Regions from separate parts of the Azospira sp. APE16 genome, predicted to be linked through region 3. Evidence: predicted binding sites of a transcription regulator. Region 3 holds the regulator's gene; each other region holds the start of a gene.
The links. The regulator FNR, encoded in region 3, switches genes on or off when oxygen is low (the NO sensors DNR and NnrR bind a similar motif). The targets are predictions, from matches to a motif close to TTGANCTAGNTCAA.
Positions count from the first base shown of each region.

Region 1 (2,264 bases), 670 kb from region 3:
GGCCCTGCCCTTTCCCCTGCTGGGCCTGGCCGGGCCTATCGGCCAATGGGTCTTCGACCGGGGCCCCCTCGACGGCCACCGGGGCCTGCTGGCCTGCGTCCTCAGCGCCCACGGCCCCTGGGAAGCGCTGGCCCCCGAGGCCCTGGCCCAGTCCCTGCACCGGGAGCTGGAAAGCGCCCTCGGCCGCCCCCTGGCGCCACCCCGCTGGCAGCGCACCATCCGGGAGGCCCGGGCCACCTTCGCCTGCCGGCCCGATCTGGAGCGCCCCGCCAACGCCACGCCCATGCCCGGCCTGTGGCTGGCCGGCGACTACACCGCCGGCGACTATCCGGCCACCCTGGAAGGGGCCGTGCGCAGCGGCCATACGGCCGCCCGTCTGATCGCCGCCAACCTGGCTTAAGTGCCCCGCCTCAGGGCCGGCCGGGAAGCCGGGGCAAGTCGCCCGGCACCGCACACAGGCGCTGCACCATGGCCGCTTTTGGCACCTCCACCTCTCCCGCCTCGTAGGCAACCACCTGCAGCCCCTGCTGCCGGCAGACCTCCAGCAATTCCCCCGGCTGCAGCAGGAAATCCGGCCGGCTCGGCTTGCCGAAACGCTCGTTGCCCGCCATGAAGGTCTCGTAGAGCAGCATCCCTCGGGGCGCCAGGGCTGCCGCCAGCAGGGGCCACAGGGGCCGGTGCAGATAGTTGGTGACGACGATGCCGTCAAAGCGGCGTCCGGCCAGAGGCCAGGGAGCACCTTCCAGGTCCGCCGCCAGGGCTTCGATGCCCGGCAGCCCCGCCAGGGCAGCAATAGCTTCGGCATCCCGATCCACGGCCGTCACCGCCAGGCCCCGGGCCGCCAGCCAGCGGGCATGGCGGCCGCTGCCGCAGGCCAGGTCCAGCACGCTGCCGCCGCCGGGCAGGAGGTGGGCAAAACGGGTGATCCAGGAGGATGGCGGCAGGACGGAAACAGGGGCGGACATGGGAGCTCCGGACGAAGGCTGGGCGAAAGCCGGGAGCAAGGGCTCCGGCCAAATATGGTGCAATGCAACATGGCGTACGGGTGAAACAGGGCGCGCCCGAATCAACCCCGGCAAGCGGCCGGCAATCGGCCCGACAGGCAGACTATAGGTTTAATTGTCACTTTCCTGACCTGGATCAAACGGCAACCGGGGGCTGCGGTTTTCCCCATGAGACACCTTCTGACTTTTGTGCTAGATTTTTGCGTCGCACAATATCAAACTGGAACTCGAATCAGCACCGGCCAAGCCGGGCTGGTCCAAAGCTCGGGGACAAGTCATGCACGAAGAAGAACACTACCTTACCAGCCTGTTCGAACCCAAGTCCGTCGCCGTCATCGGCGCCTCGGACCGGGAAAACTCCGTCGGCAACATCATCTACCGCAACATCGTGGCCGCCGGCTACAAGGGCCGCCTCTACCCGATCAACCCCAAGCACGACACCGTGCAGGGCGTACAGGCCTACAAGTCCATCGAGGAGATCGGCGCCCGCGTGGACCTGGCCGTGATCGCCACCCAGGCCCGCACCGTGCCGGCCATCATCGAGCAATGCGGCCGCAGCGGCGTCAAGAACGTGGTGGTCATCACCGCCGGCTTCGCCGAGGCCGGCCACTCCGGTGCCGCCCTCGAACGCAAGATGGTGGAAATTGCCCGCAGCTACGGCGTGCGCATCCTGGGCCCCAACTGTCTCGGCCTGATCCGCCCGGTGCAGGGCCTCAACGCCACCTTCGCCAACATCTCCGCCAACCCGGGCAACCTGGCCCTGGTCTCCCAGTCCGGCGCCCTGTGCACCGCCATTCTCGACTGGGCCAAGGTCAATGACGTGGGCTTCTCCTCCGTCATTTCCACCGGCGGCTCCGCCGACATCGATTTTGGCGAGATTCTCGACTACCTGGTTTACGACAACCGCACCCACTACATCCTCATGTACGTGGAAGGCATCCGCAACGCCCGCCGCTTCATGAGCGCCATGCGTTCGGCCGCCCGCATCAAGCCCATCCTGCTGCTCAAGGCCGGCCGTTACGAATCCGGTTCCGTCGCCGCCCAGGTGCACTCGGGCATGGCCCTGGGCTCCGACGCGGTGTTCGACGCCGCCCTGAAGCGGGCCGGCGTGGTGCGGGTGCGCAACATCGGCCAGCTGTTCTACGCCGCCAAGGGCCTGGCCTCCAAGTTCCGCCCCGACGGCAACAAGCTGCTGATCATCACCAACGGCGGCGGCCCCGGCGCCATGGCCGCCGACCGGGCCGCCGAACTGGGCATCCC
Region 1 is NZ_CP179682.1:2,256,723-2,258,986, forward strand. Features, by position in the region: gene hpnE (hydroxysqualene dehydroxylase HpnE) at 1-400, shown strand, start outside; gene ACLSSQ_RS10815 (class I SAM-dependent methyltransferase) at 411-965, opposite strand; gene ACLSSQ_RS10820 (bifunctional acetate--CoA ligase family protein/GNAT family N-acetyltransferase) at 1,282-2,264, shown strand, end outside.
Region 1: ACLSSQ_RS10820 (bifunctional acetate--CoA ligase family protein/GNAT family N-acetyltransferase) is a predicted target of FNR. The motif match lies at 1,131-1,144, and genes of this name have one in related genera.

Region 2 (2,264 bases), 1.8 Mb from region 3:
TCTCCGGCATCAGCGGGGCATCGGCCCACAGGTTGTTGGACTTGGGATGGGTCTTGACGAACAGGGAACCGGAACCGTGGTTCTTCAGCTCGGCCACGACCTTCCAGGCGTACTGGGGATGCTTCTCCGGATCGGTACCGATCAGGCTGATGACGTCGGAACCCAGGTGGGAAGTGGACCACACGGGACCGAACTTCGGATGCACGAAGTTGGCGCCACGGCCGGGGTGGGGCTTGGGCTTGGTATCCACCAGGGCGGCCAGCTTGCCTTCCTTGGTATCGACGACCACCACCTTGTTGGAGGCGTTGGCGGCCACCAGGAAGTAACGCTTGGTGGCATCCCAACCGCCGTCATGCAGGAACTTGGCGGTTTCGATGGTGGTTTCCTTCAGGTTCTTCACGTCGGAGTAGTCCACCAGCTTGACCAGGCCGGATTCCTTCACCGTCACCACCCACTCGGGCTTGATCAGGGAGGAAACGATGGAGGCGACGCGGGGCTCCTGGTGATACTCGCCATCCACGGTGATGCCGCGGGTGGAGACGTTCTTCAGGGGCTCCAGGGTCATGCCGTCCAGGATGGTGTACTGGGGCGGCCAGTAGGAACCGACGATGGCGTACTTGTCTTCCCAGCCCTTGAACTTGGAGGTATCGACGGAACGGGCTTCCAGGCCGGCCTTCAGGGTGGCGACGATGGTGGGCTTCTCGAACCACATGTCGATCAGGTCCAGACGGCCGTCGCGGCCGATCACATAGACGTAGCGACCGGAAGCGGAAGTACGGGAAATGTGCACGGCGTAGCCGGTCTTGACGATGCCCCAGATCTTCTTGGTGTCGCCGTCGATCAGGGCCACTTCGCCGGAGTCACGCAGGGTGGTGGAGAAGACGTTCTGCAGATTGATGTTGTTCATCTGCTTGGTGGGGCGCTCGGCCACGGGCACGTGCACCTTCCAGTTGGCCTTCATTTCCTTCATGCCCCACTCGGGCGGCACATCCGGCTGCTGCTGGATGTAGGTGGCCATGTTCTTGATTTCATCCTTGGACAGGATGTCGTCGAAGTTGGGCATGCCGCCTTCGGTACCGTAGGTCAGGATCTTTTCCAGACGGCCCTGGCCGAGCTTCTGGGTGTTCGCCGGCTCCAGGTTCTTGCCGGTGGCGCCCTTGCGCAGCATGCCGTGGCAGCCGGCGCAACGCTCGAAGTAGATCTTGGCGGAAGCCTCTTTGGCTTCCTTGGTCAGGCTCGGCGCGTTGGCTGCGGGTGCAGCGAATGCGGAGCCCATGGCGGCCGCGAGGGCCGTAAAGATAAAGGCACTAACTCCCTTTTTCATGCTTTCCTCTCCTCAATAGGAATTATCAGCAAACCGTTACCCCCGACACAGCATCCGGGGATGGCGAAAGATTGCGCCCGGTGACTTGTCCAAATCCTTGATGCGAATCAACTTCAAAAAGTAGGGATATTCACTAGAGTGGTGCCTAGGCCGAAACACCCCCAAAAGGGATTGAAGGCCGACGGCCAGCCCGGCTATGCTGCCTTTTGCCAAACGAGAAAAAATAATGCTCATGCCCGATCCGAACCGCACCCACCCTGCCCTGCCCGGCACCGTCTATCTCGTCGGCGGCGGCCCCGGCGACCCCGACCTGCTGACGGTACGCGCCGCCCGCCTGATTGCCCAGGCCGACGTGCTGGTCTACGACCACCTCATCGGCGACGGCATTCTGGACTTGGCCCGGCCCGACGCCGAGATCATCTACGCCGGCAAGGAAGCCTCGAAACACACCCTGCCCCAGGACGACATCAACCACCTGCTGGTACAGCTGGCCCAGAAATACCGCTGCGTGGTCCGCCTCAAGGGCGGCGACCCCTTCATTTTCGGCCGCGGCGGCGAGGAGCTGGAGATCCTCGTCCGCCACGGCGTGCCCTTCCAGGTGGTGCCCGGCGTCACCGCGGCGGCCGGCTGCGCCGCCTACGCCGGCTTCCCCCTGACCCACCGGGACCACGCCCAGGTGCTGGTGTTCGCCACCGGCCACCTGAAGGACGGCACGGTCAATCTGGACTGGCAGGCCCTGGCCCGGCCCAAGCAGACCGTGGTTTTCTACATGGGAATTGCAGGCCTGGGAGAAATCAGCCGGCAGATGATCGCCCACGGCCTGCCGCCGCAAACGCCGGCCGGCGTGGTGCAACAGGGCACCACCCGCCAGCAGCGGGTGGTGGTGGCCGATCTAGCCACTCTGGAAGCGAAGGTGCAGGAAGCGGGCATCACCACGCCG
Region 2 is NZ_CP179682.1:1,147,120-1,149,383, reverse strand. Features, by position in the region: gene ACLSSQ_RS05670 (nitrite reductase) at 1-1,324, opposite strand, end outside; gene cobA (uroporphyrinogen-III C-methyltransferase) at 1,551-2,264, shown strand, end outside.
Region 2: ACLSSQ_RS05670 (nitrite reductase) is a predicted target of FNR. The motif match lies at 1,422-1,435, and genes of this name have one in related genera.

Region 3 (2,264 bases):
GAAGCCGCTCTTGCGCGCCTGGTCCATCACCGTGAAGGTTTCTTCCTCGGTCTGGATGCGATTGATGGCCTGCTGCACCCGCTCGTCGAAATCCTGGACGCCCAGGCTCATGCGGTTGAAGCCCAGCTCGCCGAGCAGGGCCACGGTGGGCCGGTCCACCTTGCGCGGATCCACTTCGATGGAAATCTCGGCCCCATCCACCAGCTTGAAATGGCGGTGGGTGAGGTCCATCAGCTGGTGCATTTCCTCATGGGAGAGGAAGGTGGGCGTGCCGCCGCCCCAGTGCAGCTGGGAGACTTCCCGATCCCCGTCCAGCAGGTACTCGGCCTGCAGGGCCATCTCCTTGCCCAGGTACTTGATGTACTTGGCGCTGCGGCCGTGATCCTTGGTGATGATCTTGTTACAGGCGCAGTAGTAGCAGATGGTGTTACAGAAGGGGATGTGGAAGTATAATGACAGCGGTCGGCTGATACCGCCGATGTTGCGTTTGCCCAACCACAGCTTCAGGGCCTCGGCATCGAAGGCTTCGACAAAACGGTCAGCCGTCGGATAGGACGTGTAGCGCGGTCCATTGACGTCGAAGCGGCGGATGATCTGGGGATCGAAAACCAGGTTGTTGGCGGTAAATGTCATTGAAAAACAGTCGTTGCAGAACCACACATTAGGTGCGGCTTATTATCGTGGTGCAGGAACTGGGGCACGTTGACCTGGATCAAAGGCTTCCAAAGGGCCTTCCGGCGCAGGTTACCACCATCCGAACGCCCTTGGCCCAGCGAGGAACAGCATGCCGTTGAAGAAGACCAGCGCCCAAGAAATTACCCTGTCGGTCATCAAGACCGCCTGCTCGAACTGTAACCTGCAAGAACTGTGTCTTCCCTACGGTCTCAACGAGACCGAGATGTCCAAGCTGGACGAACTGGTCAGCACCCGCCGCAAGATCAAGCGCGGTGACCACCTGTACCGGGCCGGGGAGGCCTTCGAATCCATCTACGCCATCCGCGCCGGTTTCTTCAAGACCGACGTGCTGCTGGAAGACGGCCGCGACCAGGTCACCGGCTTCCAGATGGCCGGCGAGCTGCTGGGCCTGGACGGCATCAGCACCGAACACCATTCCTGTAACGCGGTGGCCCTGGAAGACAGTGAAGTCTGCATCATCCCCTTCCCCCGCCTGGAAGGCCTGTCCCGGGAGATCGTGGCCCTGCAGCACCACTTCCACAAGGTGATGAGCCGGGAGATCGTGCGCGACCATGGGGTCATGATGCTGCTCGGCACCATGCGGGCAGAAGAACGGCTGGCCGCCTTCCTCCTCAATCTCTCCCAGCGCTTCACCGCCCGCGGCTATTCCCACGCCGAGTTCTACCTGCGCATGACCCGGGAAGAAATCGGCAGCTACCTGGGCCTCAAGCTGGAAACCGTTTCCCGCGCCTTCTCCCGCTTCCAGGAAGAAGGTCTGATCGCCGTGCAGCAGAAGCACATCCGCATCCTGGACATCCCGGGCCTGAAAAAGCTGATGACCCACCAGTCGGCCTGATCCCGGACAAGCGTCAAACAAAAAAGCGGCTCCGCGGAGCCGCTTTTTTTATTGCCCGGATTATTGCCCGGGCTTAGTCCAGGAGTGCCGGCAGTCCTACTGCTCCCCTTCCGGAAACACCGCCCCCCGCCGCGCCGCCATGCTGCGGCCGACGGCGGCCGCCTGCTCGGGGGACAGCAGGCGCCGCCCCAGGGGCAGCAGCTCCCGGGTTTCCAGATCGATGTGTCCCAGATAAAGCTCGGCCAGCCCTTCCACCATGGCCGCCGGCAGGGCCTCGCTGCATTCCCCCGGCTGGGCCGCGACGATGGCCTGCAGGCGGGCCAGCACCTCATCCCGCGCCCGGTCCATGCGCCGGTGATCGGCCAGGATGCGCTCGATGAGGGCCTCCACCTGGGCCGCCACCGCCGCTTCCCGGGCCACCGCCTGGCTCGCCCGCAGGGCGGGAAAGAGGTCATCCTCCTCGTCCGCATGGTGATGGGGAGCGGCCACGGAGAAATAGCGCAGCACGCCCTGGGCCGCCTCCCGGGCAGCCTGGTCAGCGCCGTGCCGGGGCAGGTGCTGCACCAGGCGACGCAGGGTCTCGATCTGGGCCTGGATGCGACCGTGGCAGGCATCCAGCATTTCCAGGGGTTCGTCGAAACTGGGGGCGGCGGCGCCCAACAGGCTGTGGCTCATGCAATTCCTTTCACAGACCGGCGAAGAAGCCGGCGGGATGACGCGTCAGGGCAACGGA
Region 3 is NZ_CP179682.1:2,922,111-2,924,374, forward strand. Features, by position in the region: gene hemN (oxygen-independent coproporphyrinogen III oxidase) at 1-633, opposite strand, end outside; gene fnr (fumarate/nitrate reduction transcriptional regulator Fnr) at 785-1,531, shown strand; gene ACLSSQ_RS13945 (hemerythrin domain-containing protein) at 1,628-2,206, opposite strand; gene ACLSSQ_RS13950 (SirB2 family protein) at 2,217-2,264, opposite strand, start outside.